One region of the Rhizobium sp. RAF56 genome, then DNA from elsewhere that is predicted to be linked to it. Evidence: predicted binding sites of a transcription regulator. Region 1 holds the regulator's gene; each other region holds the start of a gene.
The links. Region 1 encodes LexA, which represses DNA repair genes until DNA is damaged. Its sites were predicted from a motif close to TGTTCNNNNTGTGTTCNG; they were not measured.
Positions count from the first base shown of each region.

Region 1 (7,593 bases):
CGGACGCGAAAGAGAATCGCCCTTGCGCGCAAACCCGGGTCCGTCTGGGCGATCCTGAGATCATAGAAGGCTTCGAGCGCTTGCGGCGTCATGACGGCCAGGCGAACGTTTGCCGTCTGAACCGACAGCCCGAATGAATGTTCTTGAACCTTGGCGCCGCCGCAGGCCTGCGAGAGGAAGCCGGCAAAGGCTTTAGGATCCCGAGTGGAAAGCGTTACCTCGGCCATGCCGGTGGTGCCGTTGGCATGCCGCTCCAGCGCACTGCGGTCCGACGGAAGAGGATTGGTCCGCTCGCAGCAAAAAGCAAGGAAATCAGGCGCGCGCAGGTCCGCGGCAAAGGCTAAGCGAAAGCCCGCCACCGATTGCGTCTCGTCGGGCATGCGCACTGGCCGCGAAAACTCGAGCAGCCGGCCGGCCGAAATCGCATTTGCACGAAATCGCTTGTCGTCGGCCGCTGCGTCGGCCGTACCGAACGCAATGGCGGAGAAGCCCTCTTCCCCTTGCCGGAACCGAAAAGCCAGGTCGCGCGCCGTAAAAACGTTACCTTCGGCAGCGCTCGCCACGGTTCGCTCGTGATCGGCAACGCCGAGCGGCTCAAGATAAGTCTGGTCGGCGAGGAATACGCAGGCGTTTTCCGTTCCGAAGGGATGAAGCGCGTCGGCTGCGACCGTAAAGCCAAGCTTACCCAGCCTCTCGCGCGCCGAGGCAATGCTCATTGTCGGCAACACCAGATGGTCAAGCGGATGTGGCGACGAGCTCATGCCCTGCTCCCTCAATCGTCTTCCTCAAGCCTTCACGTGTGGTAGCGTTTGCGCCTTTCCGCGACCCGTTTCAAGCCCAAAGGCTGCGGTGGCAACACCGATACTCCGAATCGGATTGATGACTTGCCCGCCAAGATTTCTGACCGCGTGTGCCAAGAGACCGCGAGAAACGCCCGCAGGCGGCACCAATCGAGCATGCGAAGGTGAAATTCATCATCAGCGCGACCATCTTCACGAAAATTTAAGCACTTGCGGAACACATATGGAACATATAGTGTCCGTTCTGGATTTGTTTCACGATTGGGGCCTCATACAATGTTGACTCGCAAGCAGCAGGAACTGCTACTTTTCATTCACGAGCGAATGAAGGAATCCGGCATACCTCCCTCTTTCGATGAAATGAAAGACGCCCTCGACCTGGCGTCTAAGTCCGGTATCCATCGGCTCATTACCGCGCTCGAGGAGCGCGGTTTCATTAGGCGGCTTCCGAACCGGGCCCGAGCGCTCGAAGTCATCAAGCTGCCTGAGGCCTACAGCCCCAGCATGCAGCCGCGGCGCGGGTTTTCGCCGAGCGTCATCGAGGGAAGCCTCGGAAAGCCGCAGCCGGTAGCGCCCGCCGCGACAAAAACCGCCGACAACGGCAACAATTCGGTTTCCGTTCCGGTGATGGGACGGATCGCAGCCGGCGTGCCGATCTCGGCCATACAGAACAACACCCATGATATCGCCATACCCGCCGACATGTTGGGCTCCGGTGAACATTACGCGCTGGAGGTCAAAGGCGATTCGATGATCGAGGCCGGGATCTTCGATGGCGACACGGTGATCATTCGCAATGGCTCCACCGCCAATCCCGGCGATATCGTCGTGGCTCTCGTGGACGACGAAGAGGCTACGTTGAAGCGCTTCCGACGCAAGGGTGCCTCAATTGCACTCGAGGCCGCCAATCCGGCTTATGAGACCCGCATCTTTGGGCCGGACCGCGTGAAAGTTCAGGGCAAGCTGGTAGGGCTCATTCGCCGTTATCACTGAGCGGTGAAATCGGGGTCCGTCTTGAACGTTCCCGAACGCCAGTCATAGGCTCGGTGGATGTTCCAGGCTCTCGCGATTCCATCGAATGCTGTCGTGGCGATGGGGTTTCCCGAGCCGACATCGATTTCCACCGATCCCGAGCGTCTTAGGCTCGTGGCGCTGAAAATCCGGGCGCCGGTGCGGCAACGGTCCAGTTTCAATCTCGCCGGGGTGACGACGATATCGGCGGTATCACAGGCAGGACCGAGATAGGCGGCTTGGTTGATGGTGATCAATATCTGTGCATTCGACAGCAGTGCGGCGCACCACTCCCGTCCGTTGCAGGCAAACCCGCCATCTGGGACCACATCCAGCGCCCGCTCCATTTCCTGACGGACGATTTGCCGTTGCGCGGCATCCAGCGCGACCCGACCCTGGCGCTTGCTGGCACGCGGAAGAGCAAACATGTCCCCGAGCATGCGTGGTGGCTGCCACGCATCGATTGCCAGCGCACGCTGCCACTGCTCGAAAATGAAATCCGGCGGCCGTTCCCGATTGGGCGCCAGGCGGCCATCTCGCCAGAGCGCAACCAGGTCGCCGTCCTCCGCGATCATCACATCGGGAGGCGGCCGGCCGGGTATTGCAGCGGATAGTGTGACGACGGCAACGATGAGCAGCACTCCAATGTGCCGGAGGCGCGTCCGCAGAAGCCCCATCAGGAGGATGCCGGCAACGACGGCGGGGAACAGCCAGGGCGGCAGCCGGGCGAACGGCACGTTCCCGCCCCAGGCTGCGACGGTCTTCGCGATCGCAATCACCGCATCGAGGCCCAAGCCGGTGATCTTCCAAGGTACGGCATCCAAGCCAAAGGGCATCAATAGCATCGCCAGCATGCCGACCGGCATGACGATGACGGAGACGATCGGCATCGCCGCCAGATTGGCAACAAGGCCGTATGTCGCCAGCCGGTGAAAATGCTCGATGGAGAAGATCGCCGTGGAGGCCCCGCCGATGAGCGAGGTCATCGCAATTCCGGCAAAGAAGCGCCCGGCCGCTTTGATCGGCCAAGGGGTTGGCAACGGAATGATCGTGCGCTCGCGACTGGCCCGCCTTGTCCAAAGCCTGTAGCCGGAGACGAGGGCGAGCGTCGCGGCAAAGGACATTTGAAAGCTCGCCCCGAGCACCTCCGACGGCGATAGCGCCAGGATGACGATTGCTGACAGCGCAACGTTTCGCAGACTGACGGATGGCCGGTCGAGCAGGACCGCCACCAGCATGATCGCCATCATCACAAAGGCGCGCTCGGCCGAAACGCCGAATCCGGAAATGAGATAGTAGGCGGTCACCGTCATAAGTGCGCCAACGGCCGCGAACTTCTTGATCGGACGCGCCTGCGCCACTCCCGCGAAGAGACTGAGCGCGTGGCGCAAGCCGACGTAGAAAATGCCGGCCGAGAGCGCCATGTTCAGCCCCGATATGGCGATGATATGCGCTAGCCCGGAGACCCGCAGCGCATCGATCGTCTCCGGCGAGATGGCGCGCCGCTCGTCGTTGACCAGCGAGGCGGCAAACGCGCCGGTGTCGCCCGGCAGGATGGCGCGGATGCGATCTCCGATCCGTTCGCGCAGGGTCGTCAGTTTCCGTTCGAGGCTTGCGACAAGCGTCGCGTCCTCCATGTCTCCGTCTGGAGACATCCTCTGTGGCAATCCGTAGAAGAAGCCATTTGCGCCGATGCCGTCGAAATAGGCGTCGAAGGCAAAGTCGTGGAGATTGGGCAAAGCAGGGCCGGCAGGTGGAATGAGGCGCGCCCTGCCCCGTACGATATCTCCGGGAACGAAGGGTTCCTGCTTTCCCCGCGCAAGGACCGCGACGCGCGACGGCGAACGTCTCAGCGCCGGCGCCTCCGTCGCCGTGACGGCAACGAGATAGCGCCAACGGCCGCGATCGTCGATCTCGCGGCGCTCGACACGCCCGGTGATCGTGGTCGTGACCGGAACGTCCAGCATGAAAGTTCCCGTTCGCCAGGTTTGCCATTGGGCAAGGAGCATGCCGACAAGCACCAGCATCGCGGCGAACAAAAGGTGGCGCGAAACGGCGCTGGCTTGCCTTTTCACGGCAAGGCTCGCGGCTGAGATCACAACTCCCATGACGATCGCGGCGGTCGGAGGATCGTTGCCGGACTTGAACCAGATGATCGCGCCGCAGCCCATATAGACTGGCGCGAAAAGCAAGGCGCGCCCATGCGCGGCTTCTTCCTGCAATAGCAGGGCAAGTGCTTCGGAAAACGCCGCTCGCGCCAGACGAGCCCTACTTGCCAGCGGCACACGGTCCTGCGTGCGGACCCCGCGTTCCAAGGGAACGGTCAGCGCTGACCCGCCTGTCCTCGGCGGCGGCAGGTTGAAGCTCGTTACCTGCCTGTCTCGCGCTTCGGTGTCGGGCATAGCCGCTGTCAGTCGATGTTCAAGATCCCTAGAAACTTGCAACTATTGATCGAAATTTTCAACAAAAATCGATTGGGTCACCGGTTCGATAAAAGCCTTTCCCAACCGCCGCGACGCTGCTTGTCCATCCTCTCGGAAGAGCAGATATTGCAGTGCCCAAAAGTTGATGACGCGATGCACAAATAGGCGCCACGGTAACTTGGCATTAGCTTCGTGATCATATAGCAATCGGTGGACGCTTAACCATTTGGCGCTTTTTGTGGCGCCAACCCGCCAAATCTTGGAGGATCAGCATGACGGAACAAAGCGCGAAACTACTGTGGGGCGACACGTCGGTGGACTTGCCTGTGAAGGCCGGCACCATCGGCCCCAGTGTCATTGATATTGGCGCCCTTTATAAGCACACCTCTTCTTTCACTTACGATCCTGGCTTTACGTCGACAGCTGCCTGCGAATCCAAGATCACCTACATCGACGGCGACGAGGGCATTCTGCTGCATCGCGGCTATCCCATCGAACAGCTGGCCGAGCATGGCGACTTCCTGGAGGTCTGCTATCTCCTCCTTTATGGAGATCTCCCGACCGCCGCGCAGAAGAAGGACTTCGACCATCGCGTCACGCACCACACTATGGTGCATGAACAAATGTCGCGCTTCTTCACCGGCTTCCGCCGCGATGCGCATCCGATGGCCGTCATGTGCGGCTGCGTCGGCGCGCTTTCGGCCTTCTACCACGACTCCACCGATATCACCGATCCGCATCAGCGCATGGTTGCCAGCCTGAGAATGATCGCGAAGATGCCGACGCTGGCGGCGATGGCCTACAAGTACCATATCGGCCAGCCTTTCGTTTATCCGCGCAACAATCTCGACTACGCGTCCAACTTCTTGCACATGTGTTTCGCGGTGCCTTGCGAGGACTATGTGGTCAATCCGGTTCTGGCGCGCGCGATGGACCGTATCTTCATCCTGCACGCCGATCACGAACAGAACGCCTCTACGTCGACGGTCCGTCTCGCCGGTTCCTCCGGTGCCAACCCGTTTGCCTGCATCGCAGCCGGCATTGCCTGCCTTTGGGGCCCGGCTCATGGCGGCGCCAACGAAGCGGCGCTGAACATGCTCACCGAAATCGGCTCGGTCGACCGAATTCCGGAATACATCGCCCGCGCCAAGGACAAGAACGACCCGTTCCGCCTGATGGGCTTCGGTCATCGCGTCTACAAGAACTACGATCCGCGCGCCAAGATCATGCAGCGCACCACGCATGAGGTGCTCGGCGAGCTTGGCATCAAGGACGATCCGCTGCTCGACGTTGCCATGGAACTTGAGCGTATCGCGTTGACGGACGAGTATTTCATCGAGAAGAAGCTTTATCCGAACATCGACTTCTACTCCGGCATCACGCTGAAGGCGCTCGGCTTCCCCACCACCATGTTCACCGTGCTGTTCGCTCTTGCCCGCACCGTCGGCTGGATCGCGCAGTGGGCGGAAATGATCGAGGACCCGCATCAGCGCATCGGCCGTCCGCGCCAGCTCTACACCGGCGAGCCGAAGCGCGAGTACTTGCCCGTATCGAAGCGCTAAACCGCTCTGAGACAACAAAAAACCCGGTCAGAAACGACCGGGTTTTTTTCTTGCCAGCAGGTCCAGCAGGATGGCCGCCGCGTGTTCGCCCGGCGGCGTTTTCGTCTGCATCCGCTCCCACACCAGGTCGAAGCCATCAAGCATCGCCTTGCGCTGCAGGCTATCCTGCGAGAGGCGTTCGAGCCAGCGGGCAAGCACGCCGGGGCGCACCATCTCGTTGATCTGCTCCGGGACGACGATATAGTCCGCGATCAGGTTGGGAAGCGCGGCCGTCCAAGCTTTAATCCGCTTGTGGATGAGCTTGACAATCCAGTCGGTGCTGTATGTCGAAATGACCGGAACGCCGGCAAGCGCAAGCTCCAGCAGCACGGTGCCCGAGGCGGCAACCGCCGCGTCGCCCTCGGCAAAAGCCGCCCATTTGGCTTCCTGACCCACCACGATTTCCGGCCTGATGGTCCAATGCGCCGTCAGGCTCCGTACCAGTTCTGCCCGGTGCGGAACGGTCGGCAACAAATAGCGGACGCGATTGTCGCGCCGGGTCAGCTCTTCGACCGTTTTCTCGAACGCCGGAAGCAGCCGATTGATCTCCGCCCCCCGAGAACCCGGCAACAGCAAGATGGTACGTTCGCCGCCCGCCGGATCAAAACCGCGGCGCGACCGCTCGAGACGGGTTGCGATTACATTCTTGTCCGTCGCCAAGCGGTGGCCGACATAGGTCGTTGGCGGACCGCCGAGGCGCGCCATGAAATCCGGCTCGAACGGCAGCACGGCAAGCACATGGTCGACATAGCCGAGCATTTGCTGCGCGCGATATTCCTTCCAGGCCCACACACTCGGACAGACGTAGTTCACGATCGGAAGATCGGGCATTGCGGCGCGAACGCGCTTGGCGACGCGATGGGTGAAATCCGGGCTGTCGATGATGACAAGCGCGTCTGGCCGGGCAGCGACGATTGCAGTCGCCGTCTGGCGAATGCGGGAGAGAAGCTTCGGAAGCTTCACGATGACCTGGGTGAACCCCATGATCGAAAGCTCTGAAAAATCGAACAGCGAGCGCAGCCCCTGCGCCTCTAGCGCTTCGCCCCCGACGCCGACGAGTTCGACGTCAGTAGCGGTGCGCTCCCTCAAGGCGGCGACGAGATCAGCGCCCAGCAGGTCACCGGAAACTTCGCCAGCTATGATCGCGAGCTTGAGAGTAGCGCTCACATATACCCTTTCGCGCTGAGACCGCGGTCAATGCCACACAGGAATATGCCCTCCCGGTCCGCAGCCGCGATCAGGGCTTCCCGGTCAAGAAGGAGCGCCCTGCCCGCCTCGACCGCCACGCCGGCCAATCCGGCCTTCTTCGCGTTGAGGATCGTGGAGACCCCAACCGACGGCAGGTCGGCGCGGATATCCTGTTGCGGCTTGCACATTTTCACGAGAACGCCACGGCGGCGCGGTGAAATGCGCCCTTCTGCCCGGAGGCTCGCCACGCGTTCGATCATGCGATCCGTTCCCTCGACGCCTTCGAGCGCCACGATGCGCCCGCCGACGCTGACCGCGCCCTGACCGACATCGAGGAGGCCGAGTGCATCGGCGGCTTTCACGGCCTGGCGGATATCGTTCAAGTCCTCTTCGGACGGCCCATGCTTACCGAGCGCTCCGGTGGTCGCAAGAAGATCCGGAGCGATCTCGTGCGCGCCGATGACGCGGCGGCCTTTGCGTTCCAAAAGGCCGATGACCATCTGCAGCACGGCATTGTCGCCCCCCGACAGAAGAGTGCGGACGATGCCCGGCACTTTCGCGAACGAGCGC
Region 1 covers NZ_JBFRDU010000003.1:100,377-107,969, forward strand. Annotated here, with positions in the region: gene AB4048_RS03730 (VOC family protein) at 1-761, opposite strand, end outside; gene lexA (transcriptional repressor LexA) at 1,077-1,793, shown strand; gene AB4048_RS03740 (ComEC/Rec2 family competence protein) at 1,787-4,213, opposite strand; gene gltA (citrate synthase) at 4,507-5,796, shown strand; gene lpxB (lipid-A-disaccharide synthase) at 5,824-7,002, opposite strand; gene AB4048_RS03755 (LpxI family protein) at 6,999-7,593, opposite strand, start outside.

Region 2 (7,593 bases), on a different contig from region 1:
TCTTCGAAAGGACCACGCCGTGATCCCGGTTGAAGGACGACCAGGGCTAGGTCCCTTCGCTGCAGCGACAATTCGACGCGGTCGCCGACCTTCACATTGTGGCTCGGCTGAACGACCCGCTCGCCGTTGACGCGCACATGCCCATCCTGGATATGCGCCTGGGCCAGCGAACGAGACTTCGCCATGCGGGCAAAGAACAGCCATTTGTCGATCCGCTGGCGCGATACCGATAATGGCTGCTTGTCGCCCGTCATAGCTTACTTCTTCATCTGATCCTTGAGGGCCGCGAGCTTGGCGAAGGGTGAATCCGGATCGATCGGCTTCTCCTTGCGCGGCGGCTTCGCCTCGAAACGCAGCGGCTGCGCCGCACCGCGATTGTTGCGGTCGTTGCGATCGTTGCGACCCTGACGCTCATTGCGGTCGCCCCGATCGGGACGCTCGCCGTTACGCTCATCGCGGTTGCGCTGCTGCTGAGGACGCCCACCGTCCTTGTTGCGCGGCCCGCGATTGTCGCGCGCCTCGCGGCCTGCCTCGCCGGCCGCCTGAGTGCCTTCGCGACGGTTGTTCTGCTGGCCTTGGCCGCCTCGGCGATCGCCGCGTGGCTGACGCTGGTTGTCGTTGCGGCCGCCCAGGCGCCACAACAGCACCGGCTTCGGCTCCGTGGCTTCGGCCGCTGCTTGCTCGCCATTCCCTTCTTCACCGGTCGCGGCTGCTGCGACGACGGTCTCAGTGGCTTCGGCGGCAACCTCAGAGGTTTCGGCGACTGTCTCTGTGGCTTCGGTAACAGCCTCAGAGGTGTCGGCGACTGTCTCTGTCGTCTCGGCGGCGGCAGCCACCGGGGTCTCGGCAGCAGTCACCGAGGCATCGGCAGCACTCACGGGCTCAGCGGCTTCGGTAGCCGGCTCGTCAGTCGCCGCATCGGCGTCGTCGTGATCGGCTTTTTCGCCCTCTTCCGGCTTGGCATCGGCAACAGCTGGGGCCGCGGCCGTGTTTTGCTTGGCAAGATGCGCGGCGGCATCCTCGGCAGTGACCGGATCGGCCCGATAGCCGAGACCCTTGAGGATTTCTTCCATGTCCTCAAGCGTCGCACCAAGAATGGAAAGCATCGCCGTGGTCGTCGTGAACCGGCGACCGTCATAGGCGCCCTCAGGACGTGAGGCCTGGCCGGGCTTCCACTGGAGAAGCGGACGAATAATGTCGGCGAGGCGCTCCAAGATATCGATGCGCACGGCGCGCTTGCCGAGGAAACGGAAACCGGCCAGCTTGTAGAACGTCCGCTCGTAGCTCGCGTCGGTGACGACCGAGGTACGGCCGGCAGCCAACACCGGAATGAGATCGCCATAGCCCGGCTTGTCGAGACCGTCGTTCTTCAGCGCCCAGAGCAGCGTGATCAACTCGGCAGGTGCGGGCTTCAGCAGCGCTGGGACGAAAATATGGTAGGCGCCGAAGCGCACGCCATAGCGGCGCATCGAAGCGCGGCCATCCTGATCGAGCGATTTGACTTCTTCGGTAACGTCGCGGCGGAAGAGCACGCCGAGATTTTCGACGAGCTGGAATGCAAGTCCCTTGGCGAGACCCTGAAGGTCCTCGGCGCGGGAGAGATCGTCGAGCGGCTTCAGCACCGTCGAGATGTGGTGGTTCACGAAGCGCTCGATGCGAGCTGCCACATGATCGCGGGCGTTGCCCGTCAACTGCTCGTCTGCCAGGATGATTACGCGCGGACGCATGATGTGATCGCTGCCCGCAAGCCTCGCCACGGGATCGCCCAGCCAGCGCACAACGCCATCGGCGCTGATCGCCAGGTCGCTATTGCCGGCCGCATGGATGCGGGCCGCACGCGCCTCGAACTCCAGCCCCAGCGCCTTTTGCGCTGCCGACTGGACCGCTCTCGCGTCCGGGCCTTCGGCACCCGAGACAGGGGTGAACCGGAAACCGGTCAATTGTCCCACATGATGTCCTTCGACAAAGACATCTCCATTTACACTGATTTCAGCTTCCAGCATCGCATTCTCTCTCAGGCGCTTCATGAGCACAGATGTCCTGCGATCAACAAAGCGTTTCGTCAACCTTTCATGTAACGCATCGGACAATCGATCTTCGATTTCCCGCGTCTTTTCCTGCCAGTGTGTCGGATCGGCAAGCCAATTTGGCCGATTCGAGACATAGGTCCAGGTCCTTATCTGCGCGATTCGTGCCGAAAGCGTGTCAATCTCGCCATCGGTACGATCGGCCCGCCGAACCTGTTCAGCCAGAAACTCCTCGTTCACCGTGCCATAGCGCACAAGATCGGAAAAGAGGGTGGCAATCAGATCTGCGTGCTGCGCCGGTGTAATCCGCCGGTAGTCCGGCAGGGCGCATGCTTCCCACAGTTTCTCGACCCGTTCCGGCGTACTCGCCAGGTCCCTGATTTCCATATCGCGCGACAGATATTCGAGCGCCTGCTGATCGACCGCCGGCAGCGCCCGCGTCAATCCGCCGACGCGCGGCGCCGCATCGAGGCTCGCTCTGAGGGCCGCAATCGAGGTGAAATCGAACGCCTTCGTGCGCCATTGCAGCACCTTGACTGTGTCGAATTCATGCCCCTCGATACGCCTGACCAGATCGTCGTCGAAGGGGTCGACCTGACCGGTCACGCCAAACGTGCCGTCCTTGAGATGCCTGCCGGCGCGGCCGGCGATCTGGCCGAGTTCGGCAGCGTTGAGATTGCGATACTGGTAACCGTCGAACTTGCGGTCTTGGGCAAACGCGACATGGTCGACGTCGAGATTGAGGCCCATGCCGATGGCGTCGGTGGCGACCAGATACTCGACGTCTCCCGCCTGATAGAGCGCTACTTGAGCGTTGCGGGTTCGCGGGCTCAACGCACCGAGAACGACCGCCGCCCCGCCACGCTGGCGCCGGATCAACTCGGCAACCGCGTAGACCTCGTCGGCCGAAAAGGCGACGATTGCCGTGCGCTGTGGCAGCCGCGTGATCTTCTTCTGCCCCGCATAAAAAAGATGCGACAGGCGCGGCCGCTCGACGACCGTGATGCCCGGCAACAGCTGTTCGAGGATCGGGCGCATGGTTCCGGCACCAAGCAGCAGCGTCTCGTCGCGACCGCGCAGGTGCAGGATGCGGTCCGTAAAAATGTGGCCGCGCTCGAGATCGCCGGCCAGCTGCACTTCGTCGATGGCGACAAAGGCCGCCCGCGTCTCCCGTGGCATGGCTTCGACGGTGCAGACGGAATAACGCGCATCGGGAGGCGTTATCTTTTCCTCGCCGGTGATTAGCGCGACATGCTTCGCGCCGACCTTCTCCACGACGCGTGTATAGACCTCGCGCGCGAGCAGCCGCAGGGGCAGGCCGATCACGCCGCTGCCCTGCGCGACCATACGCTCGATGGCATAATGCGTCTTGCCGGTATTGGTCGGTCCGAGTACCGCCGTCACGCCGCGGCCGCTCAGGATCATGGGATGCGAAGTCAAAGTCATAATTCCACGCAAGGATGAGGCGTACGCGCCTAGACAACACGCTCAGCCTCGAAGGCCGAAACAAATGACGGCCTTATGCGGCAAAGGCAAGGATCGATTTGCGCAGGCCCGACCATTGTGATCGAAAAGCAGGGCTGCAAGACACGCGGAAGATGTATTCATCTTACACCCACAGCGAGTCCTAGTGGAGTCGGAACAGCCTGAGAACGAATCGGCGACGAATCGCTGACTCCGTCGGGTTTCTGATTTGTTCACGCCTAGATATAGGTCGCGACTCAGGAAATCACACCAAATCCTGAATCGGAGAACGAGCGATCGGCGTCCCCGGAGCCGACAATCGGCGACTCGCCAGAAGCCGGCCAGAATTCTGTTCAGCCGCCGGTAGCAATCGTTAACCTTTTGTAAAGGCCTGAATTTTGACGCCAGGCAACGCCCCGGCAGAGCCTCGGTAACCATTGGATCAAAGACTGAACGAATCGGCGACGAATCGCTGATTCAAGAGCTTTCTTGCTTTGTTCCATACAAGATGTAGTGGCCTGAGGGCGATCGGCCACAGGACTCTGGATGATTGCAGCGCCGCGGCGACCAGAATCATCGATTGCAATTAACCATTCCGGCAGGCGTCGGTCGAACGGGTCAAAAATACAATTTCTGTTTGCAGGGGTTAACCTTTCGATCAAAGCCGGAACGAATCGGCGACGAATCGGCGATTCGGCTATTTTCTCGATTTGTTCACTGCTAGATCTTGCGTCTCCATCGATGTTCCCCCTCCAAATGGAGAGGGCGAAGAAGCACGTTCTACGTCGAAAGCGGTAGGCGGTTAACCTTTGCAAGGGATCGGTTCGACCGCCAAAAGAATCGCAACCCTCGGTCATAGCGCTTCGGACCCGCAATCAGGACTGCCAACAAATCTGCTTTTCGGTCAATCAAGCATTTGAATTTGCTGACTAACAACGCGGCCATCGGACCAAGCTTCGGGCATGACGCCGCAAAAAAGCTATGTTAGGCTTGCCCCGTGCCGTCGCGCACGCGGCACTGCAAGCGCGAGAAAGTTGGAACAATTGTGCGCGATAGGAGTTGACGCCAAGCGCATTTCGGTCGCAGGAGGCAGAGGTACAGATCATGCTTGGCACCATATTGCTTATCGTTCTGGTTTTGCTTTTGATCGGCGCCTTGCCGAACTGGGGCTACAGCAACAGTTGGGGCTATGGGCCTTCAGGAGGTCTCGGTCTCGTCGTCGTTATCATTCTCATTCTCGTGCTGATGGGCCGGATATGACCGGGCAGTCACGACAGATATCAGGGGAGTAAAGTCATGAAAAAGATCATTGCCGCGGTCGCCATTGTTGGAACCCTCGCTGCGTGCACCCCGGAGGAAAGGGGAACCGCCATCGGCGCGGGCGCCGGCGCCGCCATCGGCGGAGCGGTCACCCATAGCTGGGGCGGCGCTGCGGTCGGAGCCGTGGCGGGTGGCCTGGTCGGCAATTTGATCGGTCGTTCTCACCGTAGCGGCTACTGCTACTATCGAGACCACAACGGCAACCGCTACGAAGCGCCTTGCCGCTAACCGCCTGCCTCAAAACTCTTTGCAAACGGGCGCGTAAGCGTCCGTTTGTCGTTTTAGCTCTGAGCGGATCCTCAGGATTTGCCGTCAACGCCTTGTTGACGATGGATATAGGAAATCAACGCCTTCACCTGCCTAAATTTCGACCGATATACAGCTGACAGAAGGACAGTGCCCGCACGTAGCGTTCGCGGACCAAAGTGGAAAGGACCGGTCCTATGACCGAGACAGTCGCAAATCTGGCAGCTCTCGCATTCATCGCAATCGCGGCCATCGGCACGGCCTTCGCAGCCGTCGCGGCAAATCGTATGGAAGATGAGCGCCGGCGCGTGCGCCTTCCCATCAGATCAGAACCAAATCGATACGACGAACGTCGCGGCTGAGCGACACGGCACCACCAAAAGGACTAGGGCCCCAGCGTGAAGCAAGGGGCTTTTTCCTTTTCTAATGTAGGTGATCGTCGTAGTATCCCTGCGCACTTTAAGGGCATCCGACGTTATCTTTCGTGAGGGCAAACCCATGAGCAGATTATTGCTTGGGGCGGGTTTCGCATGCCTAGTTGCGACCTCGGCCTCTGCCACCGGATTTCAAATTCCGCCGCTTCCAGACTTCGAACTCCTGCGCGAGGCAGGTGAGATCGCAGCCGCCCGGGCCGAAACGCCCACGGGCGTTGTAAAGACCGTCCATACATCAAGACAAACCGCGATAAGCGCGCATGGCAAGCACGGCTTGCCCGCCAGCAACGCGGAATGATTGCCGTCCCCGCTTCACCAGGGTGAAACGGGGAGCACAAGCAATTTATTGTCAGACGAAGAACTGGCCGCCGTTCGCCGTGATTGTCGAACCGGTGATGAAGCTTGCATCGTCAGATGCCAGGAAGACGACACAGCGCGCAATTTCTTCCGGCTTGCCAAGGCGTCCGACCGGGATCTGCGGGATGATGCGCTCGTTCAGCACCTTCTCCGGTACCGCGAGCACCATTTCGGTGCCGATGTAGCCCGGGCAGATGGCGTTGACGGTGATGCTCTTTGACGCCCCTTCCTGCGCGAGCGCCTTCGTGAAGCCGAGATCGCCTGCCTTGGCGGCGGAATAGTTGGCCTGCCCGGCCTGGCCCTTCTGGCCGTTGATCGAGGAGATGTTGATGATGCGGCCGAAGTTTCCGTCGCGCATCCCGCTCCAGACCTGATGTGTCATGTTGAAGAGGCCGGTCAGGTTGGTGTCGATGACCTCGTGCCACTGTTGCGGCGTCATCTTGTGGAACATTGAATCGCGCGTGATGCCGGCATTGTTGACCAGCACTTCGATTGGACCGAGCTCGGCCACGATCTTTGCAATCCCCTCGCCACAGGCTTCGTAGTTGGAAACGTCCCATTTGTAGACGCCGATGCCGTTCGCCGCCTTGAAAGCCTGCGCCTTTTCGTCATTGCCGGCATAGGTCGCGGCAACCTTGTAGCCCGCATCCTTCAGCGCGATGGAGATTGCTGCGCCGATGCCGCGGGTTCCTCCGGTAACCAGTGCTACTCTGCTCATGTTCCACTCCTCCCATCATTATTTGAGTATTATTATTGAAATCTGCATGCCGCGGGCGCATCCGCCCGCAGCACCGAAAAACACTTATCTCGTCGGCTGTTAAAGCGCCTCGACGCACATGGCGATGCCCATGCCGCCGCCGATGCACAGCGTCGCCAGACCCTTGCGGGCGCCCCGGCGCTTCATCTCGAACAGAAGCGTGTTGAGGACGCGAGCGCCGGAGGCGCCGATCGGGTGGCCGATGGCAATCGCGCCGCCGTTGACATTGACGATCGAGGGATCCCAGCCGAGGTCCTTGTTGACAGCGCAGGCCTGGGCCGCAAACGCCTCATTGGCCTCGACCAGGTCGAGATCACCGACCGACCAGCCGGCTTTCTCCAAGGCCTTGCGGGATGACGGGATCGGCCCGGTTCCCATGATCTGCGGATCGACGCCCACGGTTGCCCAGGAAACGATGCGTGCGAGCGGCTGAATGCCGCGGCGGGAGGCCTCGGCTTCATTCATCAGGACGGTGGCTGCGGCACCATCGTTGAGACCCGACGCGTTGCCGGCGGTGACGGTGCCTTCCTTGTCGAAGGCGGGCCGGAGCTTGGTCATGCTCTCAAGCGTCGCGCCGTGGCGGATATACTCGTCGGCGTCGACGGTCACGTCGCCCTTGCGGGTCTTGACGATGAAAGGCACGATTTCGTCCTTGAAGCGTCCGGCTACCTGTGCGGCCTCCGCCTTGTTCTGCGAAGCGACCGCAAAATTGTCCTGATCGTCGCGGGAAAGCTGCCACTGGCGGGCGACGTTCTCGGCCGTCGTACCCATGTGATAACCGTAGAACGCGTCTGTCAGACCATCCTTGATCATGCTGTCGATCATCTTCATGTCGCCCATCTTCGTACCGCCGCGCAAATGCGCGGTGTGCGGCGCCATGGACATGGATTCCTGCCCGCCGGCGACGATGATCTTGGCATCGCCGGTCAGGATCTGCTGCATGCCGAGGGCGACCGAACGAAGACCGGAGCCGCACAGCTGATTGACG
Region 2 covers NZ_JBFRDU010000005.1:195,046-202,638, reverse strand. Annotated here, with positions in the region: gene AB4048_RS06350 (RNA-binding S4 domain-containing protein) at 1-254, opposite strand, end outside; gene AB4048_RS06345 (helicase-related protein) at 258-3,473, opposite strand; gene AB4048_RS06340 (DUF3309 family protein) at 4,596-4,751, shown strand; gene AB4048_RS06335 (YMGG-like glycine zipper-containing protein) at 4,788-5,039, shown strand; gene AB4048_RS06330 (hypothetical protein) at 5,255-5,419, shown strand; gene AB4048_RS06325 (beta-ketoacyl-ACP reductase) at 5,841-6,566, opposite strand; gene AB4048_RS06320 (acetyl-CoA C-acetyltransferase) at 6,666-7,593, opposite strand, start outside.
Region 2: a site for LexA is predicted at 3,665-3,682, ahead of AB4048_RS06345 (helicase-related protein). Genes of this name have one in related genera too.

Region 3 (7,593 bases), on a different contig from region 1:
CATGACGTTTGCGGCTTCGGCCGCTTGGCTTTGGCCGGTTTCCGTTGCCTGGCGATTGCGCGCAAGGCGCTCGGCCGCCTGCACCTGCTTTTTCTGACGATGATCCATCGTCGGCCGCAGCGCTTCGTCGGCCCGCTCATTGGCGCCGAACCGCCTGGCTTCACCCTGCAGCAGGCCGAGGGCGGGGGTCATGTCCTCGATATGGCGGGCAATGACATGGATGACGCCGCTCTCGCTCTGCAGCTGGCCGAAGATCTTGACGAGCCGAGCGCCCATCACGATCGAGCGGTATTGCTCGAAGGCCTTTTTCCAGATGATGGCATTGGCCACGCCTGTCTCGTCCTCCAGCGTCATGAAGATCACGCCATTGGCCGATCCCGGACGTTGGCGCACGAGCACGAGGCCGGCGACCGTCACCTGGCTGCCGCTCGGCACGTCGGCAAGCGCCCCGTTGCACGTGATACCCAGCTGCGAGAATTCGGTGCGCAGGAATGAAACTGGATGGGCCTTCAGCGACAGGGACAGGTAGCGATAATCCTCGATCACCTGCTCGCCGGGCAGCATGGCGGGCAGCGCGACCTCGGGCTCGATTTGCAGATCGGCGCGATCGGCGCGTTCGAAGAGAGGCAACTTTTCCGCAGCGCTCCTGGCATCGAGCGCCTTCACCGCCCACAGCGCCTCGCGCCTCGCAAGCCCTATGGAACGGAAGGCATCGGCATCGGCCAGCCGCTCGATCTCGGCCTTCTGCAAGCCCGAGCGCAGCCAGAGATCGCGCACCGAACTGTAACCGCCGGCCCTGTTGGCGACGAGCCTGTCGCACACGGCGGCTTCCGACAGTCCCTTGATTTGCCGCAAGCCAAGGCGAACGGCCCGCCCCGTCTTGATGACGCAGCATAAGTCCGCATGTCTCCGGTGGACCTCGGCATGGTCGAATTCGGTCTCTTCAAGTGTCGCGTCCCATTCGGAAAAATTGATATCCACCGGCCTGACCTCGACCCCATGCTCGCGCGCATCCCGCACCAGCTGTGCCGGCGCATAAAAACCCATCGGCTGGGAATTGAGAAGCGCGGCACAGAAGACGTCGGGATAGTATGCCTTGACCCAGGAGGAGGCGTAGACGAGCAGCGCAAAGGAGGCTGCATGGCTTTCCGGAAAGCCGTATTCGCCGAACCCCTTGATCTGGTTGAAGCATTGCCGGGCAAATTCGAGCGCGTAGCCTTTTGAGGTCATTCCTTCGATGAAGCGCTTCTCGAAATTGCCGATGGTGCCGGTCCTCTTGAACGTCGCCATCGCCCGCCGTAGCCGGTCGGCCTCCGCCGGTTCGAAGCCGGCGGCGGTGATGGCAATCTGCATCGCCTGCTCCTGGAACAGGGGAACGCCGAGTGTTCGTTCCAGGACAGCCTTCAGTTCCTCGCTTGGATAGTCGATCGGGATGTTCTGCTTTCGCAGTTCCCGACGCTTCAGATAGGGATGCACCATGTCGCCCTGGATCGGCCCCGGCCGCACAATCGCCACCTCGATCACCAGATCATAGAATTTCCGTGGCTGAAGGCGCGGCAGCATGCTCATCTGCGCCCGGCTTTCGATCTGAAAGACCCCGACCGTGTCGGCCCGGCAGATCATGTCGTAAACCGGCTTACCCTCCTCGCCATGCTCCCTGTTGCCGAGATCGGCGAGGGATTTCTTTACATTGTAATGGAGGCGAAGGAGATCGAAGGCCCTTCTGAGACAGGTCAGCATGCCGAGCGCCAGCACGTCGACCTTGAGGAGCCCGACATTGTCGAGGTCGTCCTTGTCCCACTCGATCATATACCGGCCCGGCATCGCCGTTTTCATGATCGGCACGATTTCGTCGAGCCTGTCACGGGTGATGACGAAGCCGCCGACATGCTGCGTGAGGTGGCGGGGAAAGCCGAGCAGAGCGGAAGCATACTTCAGGACGTTTCGGGTCACTGGATCCGCAAGATTAAGACCGGCAGCCTTTGCATCGCGTTCCGACAGCTTGTCTTCCGACCAGCCCCATACCAGACTTCCGATCGCCGACTGCACGTCCTCAGAGAGTCCGAAGGCCTTGGAAACCTCTCGGCCGGCGGAACGGGTGCGATAGGTGATGACGCCCGCCGTCAGCCCGGCATGCTCCTTGCCGTATTTCTCATAGATATGCTGGATGACCTCCTCGCGTCGTTCATGCTCGAAATCGACGTCGATGTCGGGTGGTTCGTCGCGATCCATGGAGATGAAACGATCGAAAAGCAGCGTGCTTTTCTGAGGATCCACTTCGGTAATTTCCAGACAGTAGCAGATGACCGAATTGGCGGCCGAGCCACGCCCCTGGCATAAAATGCCCAACTCGTAGCGGGCATGCCAGACAAGCTTGTGAACCGTCAGGAAGTAGGATTCGTATTGCTTCATCCGGATAAGATCGAGTTCGTAATCGATCTTCGCAGCGACGGCCGCGGGAACGCCGCCCGGATAGCGCTTCGCCGCTCCCGTTCGTGTCAGGCGATCGAGGGTCTCGTAGGGTGTTTCGCCCGGGTCGTTCTCGGCAGGATAATTGTGCTTCAGCGCGTCGAGCGTGAAGGACAGCTTGGCGAAGAATTTTCCGGCGTTTTCGATCGCATCCGGATAGTTCCGAAAAAGCCGACGCATCGCGCGCGCATCCTTCAGATGGCGCTCGGCATTGGGAGCGAGCAGAAACCCCGCCCTGGCGATGGGCACATGTTCCCTAATCGAAACCACGACGTCCGATAGGGGGCGGCGCCCGGCCTCGTGATAGAGCGGCTGGTTGGTGGCAAGCAACGGCACGCGATGGCGGGTGGCAAGCTGCGCCAGAAGGGCGAAAACCCGGCTGTCGCGACCGTCATAGGCGGGCGTCATGGCCAGATAGACGGCCTTGCCGAACCGTTGGGTCAACCGTTCCAGGCAGCCGTCCAGCGCCTGGCCGCGGGAGGCGTCGTCGGCGAGGTATGGATCGGGACTAAGGGCGAGCATCATCTCCTCTCCCCATTCCATGAGATCCGCCTCCTTCAAGATGCAGGCGCCCTTTTCCGCTCGCAGGTTTCCAGCGCTCAGCAAGCGGCAGAGATGCCCCCATCCCCTTCGGTTCCGTGGATAGGCGAGAACATCCGGGGTTCCATCGGAAAAGACGAGCCGCGCGCCCGGCTGAACACGGACGGGATGGAGCGTAGGCCTCTCATCTTTATCGAAGGCCTTCCTGATCTCCTTGGCCTGCATATGCGCCCTGACAACGCCGGCGACCGAATTGCGGTCTGCGATCCCCAGTCCGGCAAGTCCGACAAGCGCCGCCTGCAGCACCATGTCCTCGGGCGACGAAGCTCCCTCCAGGAAGGAGAAATTTGTCCTCGTACCAATCTCGAAAAATTGAGGTGCCGCGCTCATGCGAAAACGCCGTGCACGAACCAGCGCGGTGCCGGGTCTTCGCCGTAAAGCCCTTCGCGGTACATCCAGAGACGGCGGCCGGCATCGTCCTCGATGCGGAAATAGTCGCGCGTGGGGGCCTCCGCCCCGTCGATCCACCATTCCATGGCAAGGCGTTCCGGGCCTTCGCTTCGCGATACCCGATGCTGCAGGCGCCGCCAGCGAAAGCTCTGCGGCGGGCCTTCCGGCACTTCGGCAAGCAGGGTTTCCACCCGTTCCGGCACGGCGAAAAGCCGCAAAGGGCGCTCGCCCCGAGGGGGCGGGATCCTGTCTTGCCCGGTCCCACGGCCTGACGCGAACCCCTCAATCGCCGGAACCGCGACCGCCGCGCGCTCCGGCACATGGCTTTCCCGGATATCGAAGCTCTGCAGACAATCCTTCCCGAGCCGGGCCGAGACGCCGTCCACGAAGGCGGCGAGGGACGTTTCGGCTTCGCGGTCACCGTCAAAGTTCGCCTGCATACCCTCGAAAGGCTCGTGCCGCAGGACGTTGAGCCGCAGGATTTCGAAGCCGTAGCCGGCATCGAGATCGTTGTGAACGGCCTGCAGGCGCCGGGAAAAGAGGTCGGCGATCCGCTTCGGGTCCTTGAGCGGCTGCGAGGTGCCGGCCGTTATCCGGAAGACCGCCCCGTCGACGCGGAAGAGGACGAGCTCGAAGGCGCGTCCACCGACGCCGCGTGCATCCAGCGAAGGTTTCAGCGAGATCGCGATCTGGCCAGCCAGCGCAAGAATATCTTCCTCGCTTTCCACCGGCTCGGCCAGCCGTCGTTCGGCCGACAGGCTTGCCACTGGCCGGCGCGGCGAAACCGGCTCCTCATCGATGCCAAGCGCCTGGTCGAGGCGCAGAAGGAGGAACGCGCCGAAACGGCGGGCAAGCGGCGCCCGCGCCGCCGTCATGATATCGCCGACCTGCTTGAGGCCGAGCTTGTGCAGGGCCGTCACGGTCTCTTCCTTGAGCCTCAAGGCTGCGACCGTCAGCGGCGCCAAAACCGTCTCCATCGCCTCGTCGGCGACGACGCCGCCTCTGCCGAAGCGGCAAACGGCAGACGACAGCCCGGGCGAGGAGGTAATCGCACCCCGCACATCCATGCCCATCCGGGAAAGGCGCGCCAGAATATCGTCAAGCAACGCTGCCTCGCCGCCAAAAAGATGAGTGCAGCCGGTGATATCGAGAAACAGCCCGTCATCGCCGTCGAACCCCACCAGCGGCGTATAGCGGTCGCACCAGTCGGCGACGGTTTCCAGAAACCGGCGGTCGGCGGCCTTGTCCTCCTCCAGCACGTCGAGGGCGGGACAGATGGCGCGCGCTTCCGCCACGCCCTGGCCCCGTTTCAGCCCCAGCGCCTCTGCCCTCTCGTCAAGCGCCGTCAGCCGCATGGTATTGCTCGAGCGGCCGGCGCTCACCAGAGGCGGCGTCTTAAGCGTGCCGGCGGTGCGTGCCGAACGCCAGGAGGGACCCCATCTCTTGCGGGCGACCCGGTCGGTCGGCAAATGCGGGAAGGCCAACGCCAGGACGCGCTGCCCTTGCCCCGGGAAGGGCAGGCTGTTGCCGGTCAGAAGCGGTAAGGAAACGGCGGCCATGGGCATTCCACTCCAGAACGAAAGACAGGGGAGCCGGATTGCGGCTCTTTTCCAGAACGACACGGAAGGCCGGATTGCCGATGCTGCCGCCAAGCAGGGGTCCATCCAGCAAAATCCGCGCCGGAGCCGGCGCGGGTTCGATGCATAGGCGGTGATAGGCGCTGCTCGCCTCCTCTTCTCCCGCCTGGCGCAGAAGAAACAGCGGCCGCCCCGCCGCCTTGGCTCTGAGCGCCAGCCGTCGGCTCTCGGTCAGCCCGAAACGAGCCGGGTTGCCCCGCACTTCCAAAATGATTGTCGCAAACACGGCGCTTGAAAGCGCGGTCTCCGCAAGCCATAGCGCTTCCTCCAGCTTGCGCGGTGCAGCCAGCAGGAACCGTTGCGGATCGATGCCGAAATCCCTGAGCCCGATCGCATAGGGAAGACCCGCCTCCAAGCCCGCTACGGTGTCGCCGATCCAAAGAGCCGGCCCGGCATCTTCCTCGGCTTGAATGCATGCGGTCAAAGCCAGCGCGAAACCGCTCGCGGCACCCGCATCGCGCAGGCTTTGCGATCGAATCTCGGTCAGCGCATCGCGCCGCAAGCCGCCTTCCAGCGCCTCATCGACGGCATCGATGCCGGTAGAAAGAGGCGGCGGCTCATCTCGCGAAAAGCCGCGCGCCTTTTGCGCCGCCGTCTCGCCGCCAACCGCAAAGGCCTCATGAGCGGCAGCAGCCAAGGCCGGAACCGGCTTGCCTTCCAGACGGGCAATGGTCTCGCGCAGGGCAAAAAGCGTCTCCCGCGCCACGGCTTTCTCGGCCATGACGGTGCTCCTGATTTAATGTTCTTGTTATGTTCTTATGGATTCCAGAGCTTGAGAGAAGAGTCAACAACCAATTCTATGAATTTATTCCTTTGACTGATTCCGCTCTCGAAAAACCCCATCAAAGGTTCTATATGGGCGGAAAGGAAGGAAGCATTTATGGCCCGCATTGATCAGAGCGAGGATTGGCGGGACCGCCACGCCCCCACGCTCAGCGCATTCGAATCTCTGGCCGCGGAGGCCTATAGCCATTTGCCGGAAGAATTCCGGGCGCTGACCGGCAACCTCATCATCGAGATCGAGGATTTCCCCGACGACGACGTGTTCGAAGACATGGCGCTGGAAACGCCCTTCGATCTGCTCGGGCTTTTCGAAGGCCGTGGCATCTCGGAGCGCTTTACCCTCGAAACCGGCGAAATGCCGAACCGCATCCGGCTCTATCGCCGCCCGATCATCGACTACTGGGCGGAAAACGAAGAAACGCTCGGCGACATCATCACGCACGTCCTCATCCATGAGATCGGCCATCATTTCGGCCTGAGCGACGAGGATATGGAGCGGATCGAGGAAAGCGCCGAGGAAGCGACGGACCGCTAAGCTTTCCTGGAATTCTCCTATTGCTCGGAGAGCTTCATCTCCGGATCGTAATCCTTCCCTTCGACTTCCTTCACCACCGCCTGGCCGCATTGCATCGCGCCTGTTGCCGCGTTGAAGGCATAGGTCGGGGAACCCGACAGCGACCAGCCTTTGTTCAAGGCGGCCGTCACCTTATGGCAGAAGGAAGCATCGTCCGGACCGGTCAGGAAGCGGTAGAGTTTCATCCAGCAATCTTTCGTAATCAGGCTGACGCTATCGAGCGTTTCGCGATCAGGCGCGCTTTATGGACCAGCGCCTCCGCCTGGACAAGATGCAGGCGCTCGACCATTCGGCCGCCGATATTGACGACGTTGAGACCGGCCGCTGCCGGATCCTCGAAGGCTGCGATGATTGCCTCGGCCTCCATTACAGCCTGCTCGTCCGGCCCGAAATGACGGTTGGCTGCCTTGATCTGGGCCGGATGGATCAGCATCTTGCCGTCGAAGCCCATGGCACGGCCTTGCAGGCATTCGTCGGCGAAAGCCTTCTGGTCCTTGAAATCATTGAAGACGCTATCGACCGCGTCGAGCCCGTAGGCGCTGACCGCAAGTACCACCTGCATCAGCCACGGCACGAGATAGGCGCGGCCGGGTTGCTGCAGAACTCCGGTTTCCTTCCGCAGGTCGTTAAGCCCGACGACGAAACAGTCGAGACGACTTCCAGGCGTGCGGCCGGCTTCGGCGATCGCCGCCGCGTTCAACACCCCGCGCGGGGTCTCGATCATCGCCCAGATACGCAGCTCCTCCGGCGCATCGGCCTCCGCCAGCCGGTCGCTGACGCCTAAGACATCCTGCGGCTCATCGACCTTCGGCAGAAGCACCGCATCGGGGTTGAGTCGAAGCACGAGATCGAGGTCGTCTCGGCCGAAGGGAGTCGACAGCGCGTTGACGCGGATGATCGTCTCTTTGCCGAGAGGCTTGCCGGCAAAGAAGGCTTTGAGGTTTTCGCGTGCCTCGGCCTTCTTCTCAGGCGCGACCGAATCCTCGAGGTCGAAGATGACCCCGTCGCAATCAAGATCGTGAACCTTCTGAAGGGCGCGACCATTGATCGCAGGGACGCTCAACACTGAACGACGCAGGCGGGCGGAACGGAGAGGGGTCTGTCTGCTCATACGGGCGAGACTAGACTATTATTCTCGAA
Region 3 covers NZ_JBFRDU010000005.1:110,627-118,219, reverse strand. Annotated here, with positions in the region: gene AB4048_RS05950 (error-prone DNA polymerase) at 1-3,399, opposite strand, end outside; gene AB4048_RS05945 (Y-family DNA polymerase) at 3,396-4,814, opposite strand; gene AB4048_RS05940 (ImuA family protein) at 4,855-5,817, opposite strand; gene AB4048_RS05935 (metallopeptidase family protein) at 5,977-6,414, shown strand; gene AB4048_RS05930 (DUF1737 domain-containing protein) at 6,432-6,638, opposite strand; gene AB4048_RS05925 (HpcH/HpaI aldolase/citrate lyase family protein) at 6,656-7,564, opposite strand.
Region 3: a site for LexA is predicted at 5,837-5,854, ahead of AB4048_RS05940 (ImuA family protein). Genes of this name have one in related genera too.

Region 4 (7,593 bases), on a different contig from region 1:
TGGTGTGTGAAATCCGATGCTGCCGTGCCGCGAACGCGCTCGACAATGGCCAAGTGGGTTAACCATAACTAGCCATATTTAACACTTCATTAAATTACGTGAACGCGCCTGTGGATAATTTTATCGCATAAAACCAATGGGTTAAAAATATAACTGGACCGAAGCCTTGTTTTGATGACGCAACGCAGCATCGATTCTGCCTTCCACCCTTCGCAATTCTGACATAAGTTTTAAGGGTTAACTGAGGAGGCAGACATGGGACTGACGCAATCCTTCAACGTCCTCTTGGTCAGTGCAGCGTTCGTGTTCGTAGTGGCGATGCTCTTCATCTGAAAGCGACATTCACTCACTCCGGCAATCAAGACGGCAATGCAAACTCCTGAAAGCTAACAGCAAAGACCGTTGACGGAAAAAGCGCGTACCGAGAGGGAACGCGCTTTTTTCTTGTCCGCTTTTGAAACGGCCCGGTGCAATGTCGGACTATGCCGCGGCTCCGGCGCGACGATCCGACCGGTTCCGAAGGCCGAGACGATCGAGCACGGCGCTCACAAGCGGCGCGCGGTTCATTGTGTAAAGATGGAATTCGTCGAGGCCGCGACGCATCAGATCCTCGATCTGCTCGGCCGCCACGTCGGCTGCGACCGCCGCCCGCTCTTCGGGCTTGTCGTCGAGGCCGGCGAAGCGATCGTCCAGAAATGCCGGCACGGACGCGCCGCAGCGGCGGGCAAACCGCTTGAGTTGCGTGAGGTTCTGGATCGGCATGATCCCCGGCACGATCGGAATGCCGATGCCTGCCGCTCTTGCCTGCTCTAGATAGCGCTCGTAGACGTCGTTATCGAAGAAGAATTGCGTCAGCGCCCGTGCGGCCCCCGCATCGGCCTTGCGCTTCAGCGTGTCGATGTCGGCGTTAAAATCCGGGCTTTCCGGATGCTTTTCCGGATAGGCCGAGACAGAAACGTCAAAATCGCCATAGGCCATGAGCATGCGAACCAGATCGGCCGTATCTGAAAAACCCGTCGGATGCGGCACATAGGCTGCGCCGATGCCGGCGGCGGGATCTCCCCTCAGCGCCACGATGCGTCTGACGCCGGCGGCGCGATATTCCTCGACCACCGCCCGCACATCGTCCGTGGAAGCGTCGACGCAGGTCAGATGTGCCGCCGTCTTCAAACCGGTCTCGGAGATCATGCGGGTGACGGCTGAGAGCGTCGGCTCCTTCGTCGATCCGCCGGCGCCATAGGTCACGGTGACGAAACGTGGGTTCCAGTCCGCGAGTTCACCAACTGTCTCCCAGAGCTGCGCTTCCATCTCGTCGGACTTCGGAGGAAAGAACTCGAACGAGATGCGGACATCGCGGCCGCCATTTTCCGCTTTCGAAGCCATATCAAGCCCTCTTCGCAAGAATGCCGGGAATTTCGCTGTCGTTTCCGGCGGCCATCAGCATCCGCGGATCGCGGGCGAGCCAGATGGTGACGGTAAGCGCCGGGTTTCCCTCCCCGCCAGCGCGGAGATCCTGAACCGTTTCCACATCCAGCTCCGCCTTCGTCAACCAGTCGGCCACCATCTGGTGCGAAAAACCGAGGCGCAGATGGGCGTGCTCGTCGCGCAGGTATTCGAGATTATGCGGCGCAAGATCGATGATCACCAACCGGCCGCCCGGCCTCAGGAGCTTCGCCGCTTCGGCGATCGCGAACTCCGGCTGGTCTAGAAAGTGCAGCACCTGATGGATGGTGATGAGATCGAAATCCTGCGCGTCGAGCGGCAGATTGAAGATGTCGCCGTGGCGGACGGAGGCGGCAGTGATCTTTGCCTTGTCGAGATTGGCACGGGCAACCGCAAGCATGTCGCGGCTGGCATCGACGCCAACGGCGCGCCGGTAGTGGCCGGAGAGAAGCTGCAGCATGCGGCCTGTGCCGGTGCCGAGATCGAGGAAGGCATCGACGGGCTTTTCGCCGATGAGCTCGATCAGCGCCTCGTCCACCTGCTCGTCGGCGACCTGCAGCCGACGCAGCTCGTCCCATTCGGCGGCATTGCGGCTGAAATAGTCCTGAGCGCGCTCGGAGCGGATGCGCTTCACTGCGGCTAGCCGCTCGGCGTCGCGCTGAAGCACCGGATCGTTTTCCGACGCGTATTTGAGGAGCGTATTGGCAAGCTCGACGGAGGCACCCTGCTGGGTCAGCCGAAAATAGGCCCAGGCGCCCTCCTGATAGCGATCGATCAGCGCCGCCTCGCCGAGCAGCTTCAGATGGCGCGAGATCCGTGGCTGCGACTGGCCGAGAATTTCAGTCAGATCGGTAACCGTGAGATCGCCGGCGGCGAGCAGCGCAAGCAACCGAAGGCGCGTCGGTTCGCCCGCCGCCTTCAGCACATCCACCAGAGAATCCAGTCCGAATTTCACGAAATTCGCCATGACGCCAAGCCCAATCAAGATATAAAGATATCTTTATGTGATTTGCATCATTCTTGCAAGAGCAATACCGCCGTCGCGATATCACAAGCTTACGTCGCCCTTGGGAAAACGCAAAAGAAAACCCCGGAAGCCGGGGTCTGGAAGTCGCTGGATGGAGCGTCTCCGTTTTTCTTCAAAACACGGAGACGCTCTAACTCGCCGGAATTGCCTTATCGCGTCAGGCGCTTGTAGGTCACGCGGCTGGGATTGACACTGTCGGCGCCCAGGCGACGGATCTTGTCCTGCTCATAGTCCTCGAAGTTGCCTTCGAACCATTCGACATGGCTGTCGCCTTCGAAGGCGAGGATGTGGGTCGCAAGACGGTCGAGGAACATGCGGTCGTGGCTGATGATAACGGCGCAGCCTGCGAATTTCTCGAGCGCGTCTTCAAGTGCGGCCAGCGTTTCGGTGTCCAGATCGTTGGTCGGTTCGTCGAGCAGCAGAACGTTGCCGCCCGCCTTCAGCATCTTTGCCAGATGCACACGGTTGCGCTGCCCGCCGGAGAGATTGCCGACCTTCTGCTGCTGGTCGCCCCCCTTGAAGTTGAACGCACCGCAATAGGCCCGCGAGTTCATGTCGAACTTGCCGAGCTTGATGATTTCGGCGCCGCCGGAAATCTCTTCCCATACGGTCTTGTTGGCGTCGAGCGCGTCGCGGCTCTGGTCGACATAGCCAAGATGCACCGTATCGCCGACGCGGATGGAGCCGCTGTCAGGCGTCTCCTGCCCGGTGATCATGCGGAATAGCGTGGTCTTGCCGGCGCCGTTCGGGCCGATCACGCCGACGATGCCGCCCGGAGGAAGCTTGAGCGACAGCCCGTCGATGAGCAGGCGATCGCCATAACCCTTGGAGATGCCGTCCATCTCGATGACGACCTGGCCGAGACGTTCGCTGACCGGAATGATGATCTGCGCATCGCCCGGGCGCTGCTGTTCGGCGGCCGTAACCAACTCGTCATAGGCCTTGATACGGGCCTTCGACTTTGCCTGACGGGCCTTCGGGCTGGATGCGATCCACTCCTGCTCGCGCGAAATCGCCTTCTGGCGAGAGGCCTCTTCGCGGCCCTCCTGCTGCATGCGCTTGGCCTTGGCCTGCAGGTAGGCGGAATAGTTGCCTTCGTACGGAATGCCGCGGCCGCGGTCGAGCTCGAGAATCCAGCCCGTGACGTTGTCGAGGAAGTAGCGGTCGTGGGTGATCATCAGCACGGCGCCCGGATATCCGCGCAGGTGCTTTTCGAGCCAGGCGATGGTTTCGGCGTCGAGGTGGTTGGTCGGTTCGTCGAGCAGCAGCACATCCGGCTGCGACAGCAGCAGTTTGCAAAGCGCCACGCGGCGGCGCTCGCCGCCCGAAAGGCTGGTGACATCGGATTCCGCCGGCGGGCAACGCAGGGCATCCATGGCCATTTCCACCTGGCTTTCGAGATCCCAGAGGTTCTGGCCGTCGATGATGTCCTGGAGCCGTGCCCCTTCATCCGCCGTCTCGTCGGAATAGTTCATCATCAGCTCGTTGTAACGATTGAGGATGGCGGTCTTCGAGGCGACCCCTTCCATGACGTTTTCGAGTACGGTCTTTGCCGGGTCGAGCTGCGGCTCCTGCGCGAGATAGCCGATGGTGGCGCCTTCGGCGAGCCACGCTTCGCCGGTGTATTCCTTGTCCAATCCCGCCATGATCCGAAGCACGGTCGATTTACCGGCGCCGTTCGGGCCGAGAATACCGATCTTCGCATCGGGATAGAAGGAAAGGTGAATGTTTTCCAAGATCTTCTTGGCGCCATAGGCCTTGTTGAGGCCGGCCATATGGTAAATGAATTGACGTGCCATTGCTGCGCGCTCCACGGACGGAAGAATGAAATTCGTGCCGCTATGTAGGCGAAACACGCCTATCGGGCAACGCCGAAACCGGCATTGCACGGGATTTATGCGTCCGATCGGGAAATAGGAAGATGACGGAGCCTCAGTGTCCGACTGCGCTGACGACACCTTCATTGCAGCCGAACGACGTCCGGCCCGCCGACTGGATGAGGTCGGCAAGCCGCGCGCCGGGTGCGGCCTGATCGAGCGCATCGGCGGAAAGGCCGATTGTCAGCTCCGAAATCACGCGCTCGTCGCCCACCCGCCGGCAGCTCATCTTGACGCGGTCGCCGGCACCCGGACCAAAGCTTTCGTCGAACGCCGCCTTGATGCTCTCCGCATCGATTTTGCGTCCGATGTTGTCTGCGAACAGCTGCCTGACGGCCGAAGCGTTCAACTGGTCGATGAAGCCAACCGCCGCACGAAAATAGGCGTCGGGGGACACTTTGGTGCAGGTGCCATGCTTGGTCCATTCGTGCCGTTCAAGGCCGGATTGCGTGCCAGGCATTGCCTTGTCGAGCACCGCCTTCGTCTCCGGCGAAAGCTGCACGTCCGGCAGGCTCTTCCAGTCGCCGTCGCGATCGGCGCGCTGTTGCTGCTCGGACACGTCGCAATAGTCCTCGCGCATCGGCCATAGACCGTGGAGCGAGAAATTCTTCGCGTCAAAGCCGTCGCGGGTTTGAACGCGGCACTCGCTCTTCTGCCGGTTTGTAGCACAGAAGGCCGGCTGCCAGCTGGCAGCGAGGATGAAGCGCGTGGCGCCCCTGCCGGCATCACGTGCCGCGCCGTCCGAAACGAGCGCCAGCAGACAAACAACCGCCGCGCCCAGCGCTCGCATCCATGTCGCCATGGTTAGCCCTCCAACCAGAACAATAGAGGAACAAGTAAGCAGGTTGCAGCAACTGACGCAACCCCTAATCGCAAAGATCAGCACAAATTGTTCCGTGTTCTTTGATCGCTTGGCGTTGCAATCACGCGGCAGATAGCCTTTGTTCGCGGGACTGAGGAGGACCGTATCGCCAATGTTTGCCCACATGCTGCGGCACGACAGCCCGACCGGGGCGTCGCTTGCCTACCATCACCTGCCGGCGGAAGGTAAGGCGCGGGCGATCCTTCTCGTCTGTCATGGGCTTGCGGAACACGCGCGACGCTATCAGCGCTTTGCCGAAGCCATGGCCGCACGCGGTTTCCACGTCTATGCCCATGACCACCGCGGCCATGGCGAGACGCGCTCTGCCGATGCTCCGCTCGGGCGGTTTTCGCGCCACGACGGCGTCGAGCGCGTGATCGACGACGTGATGGCGATGCGCGCCGTTGCGGCCGCCAATCATCCGGGCCTGCCCGTCATTCTGTTCGGTCATTCGATGGGCGGACTGATCGGCCTCAACACGGCGGTCAGCCATCCCGGCAGCTTCGATGGCGTCGCGGTCTGGAATTCCAATTTCAATCCGGGGCTCGCCGGCCGGCTCGCACAGGTCATTCTTCGGACTGAGCGGATGCTCAAGGGCTCCGATGTGCCGAGCGCTATTCTGCCGAAACTCACCTTCGGCGCCTGGGGCCGATCGGTTGCAGATCGCCGTACCGACTTCGACTGGCTCTCCCGCGATCCGGCAGAGGTCGACAAATATGTGGCGGACCCGCTCTGCGGCTTCGACGCCTCGGTGTCGCTGTGGCTCGACGTCTTTGCGCTGACGTTCCGCGCGACCCAGCAGAGATATCTGGACAGGCTGCCGCGCGGCCTGCCGATCCATCTCGTCGGCGGCGGCCATGATCCGGCGACGGCAAACGGAAAAGCGGTCGAATGGCTGGCAAAGCGTTTGAAACGGGCCGGCTTTTCCCATATCACTCTTCAGATATATCAGAGCATGCGGCACGAAACCCTGAACGAGCTGGGCGCCGACGCCGCTATCGACGAATTTGCGAATTGGTGCGATCGGGTCGCCAAGCGATGCTGATTGCCGAGGAATGACGTGAATGACGGCCCAGAACGGCATCCCATCGCCCCGCCTGCGTGCTTCGGAGCTGACGATCGGACTGCTGACGATGTTCGTGGCCGTACTGATATCTCCGATCATCGACATCTTCTCGAAGCTCGCCGCCGTCACGGTACCGCCCGTCGAGGTCACCGCCGTGCGCTTTCTCCTTCAACTCGTCTTTACGCTTCCCGTCATGCTCGTGAGGCGCAACTGGGGCGTCTGGACATTTGAGCACGCAGCGCTTCATGCCATGCGCGGCGGCACGCTGATGCTCTCCATGATCTGCTTCGTCACGACGCTTCAGGTCATGGAAGTGGCGGATGCAATCGCCATCTTTTTCGTCGAACCGATCATCCTGACCATCCTGAGCAGCGTCTTCCTGAAGGAAACCATCGGCTGGCGCCGCTACACCGCCTGCGCCGTCGGTTTCTTCGGGGCGATGCTGATTATTCAGCCGAGTTTCCAGGAAGTCGGGTTGATCGCCCTGCTGCCTGTCGTCACCGCCTTCTGCATTGCAGTCTACGCGCTTCTGACACGGGTGGTTTCCCATCGCGAAGATGCCTGGGCCATGCAGTTTCAGACCGCCATTTGGGGCATGCTCTTCAGCGGCATCCTGCTCTGGCTCGGACACGGCAGCGGCTCGCCGATCTTCGATAGCGTCGTGCCGAGCCTGCGCGCAGGCCTTTACCTCCTCGGCGTTGGCGCCACCGCGGCACTCGCCGGCATCCTCAGCGTCTATGCCTATCGTTCCGCCCCCGCCTCGACGCTGGCACCGATCCAGTATTTCGAGATCGTCTCGGCGACGATCTTCGGCTGGCTGATCTTCGACGATTTCCCAAATCTCATGAAGTGGGTCGGCATCCTGATCATCATCGCTTCGGGTCTTTATATTATCTGGCGCGAGCGACGCTTTGCTTCCAAACCCGTATCCGATACATCTGAGGCGACGCGCGCGCCTTGAAGTTGACCACCAGGACCGACATGACAAACGTGACTGAGAAGAAACCTCCCCTTTCCGGCATACGCGTCATCGAGCTTGCCCGCGTGCTCGCGGGCCCCTGGGCAGGGCAACTGCTTGCCGATCTTGGCGCCGACGTCATCAAGGTGGAGAACCCCGACGGCGGCGACGACACGCGCCAATGGGGCCCGCCCTTCGTCGAGGGCAAGGACGGAGAAAACCTGTCCGCCGCCTATTATCATTCCACCAACCGCGGCAAACGCTCGATCACCGCTGACCTCAAGACAGCGGAAGGCCAGGACCTCGTCCGCCGGCTGGTGATGACGGCCGACGTGCTGATCGAGAACTTCAAGCTTGGCG
Region 4 covers NZ_JBFRDU010000008.1:16,225-23,817, forward strand. Annotated here, with positions in the region: gene metF (methylenetetrahydrofolate reductase [NAD(P)H]) at 481-1,383, opposite strand; gene AB4048_RS08520 (ArsR/SmtB family transcription factor) at 1,385-2,410, opposite strand; gene ettA (energy-dependent translational throttle protein EttA) at 2,620-4,269, opposite strand; gene AB4048_RS08530 (ribonuclease T2 family protein) at 4,403-5,149, opposite strand; gene AB4048_RS08535 (alpha/beta hydrolase) at 5,322-6,254, shown strand; gene AB4048_RS08540 (DMT family transporter) at 6,274-7,236, shown strand; gene AB4048_RS08545 (CaiB/BaiF CoA transferase family protein) at 7,257-7,593, shown strand, end outside.
Region 4: a site for LexA is predicted at 5,165-5,182, ahead of AB4048_RS08530 (ribonuclease T2 family protein). Genes of this name have one in related genera too.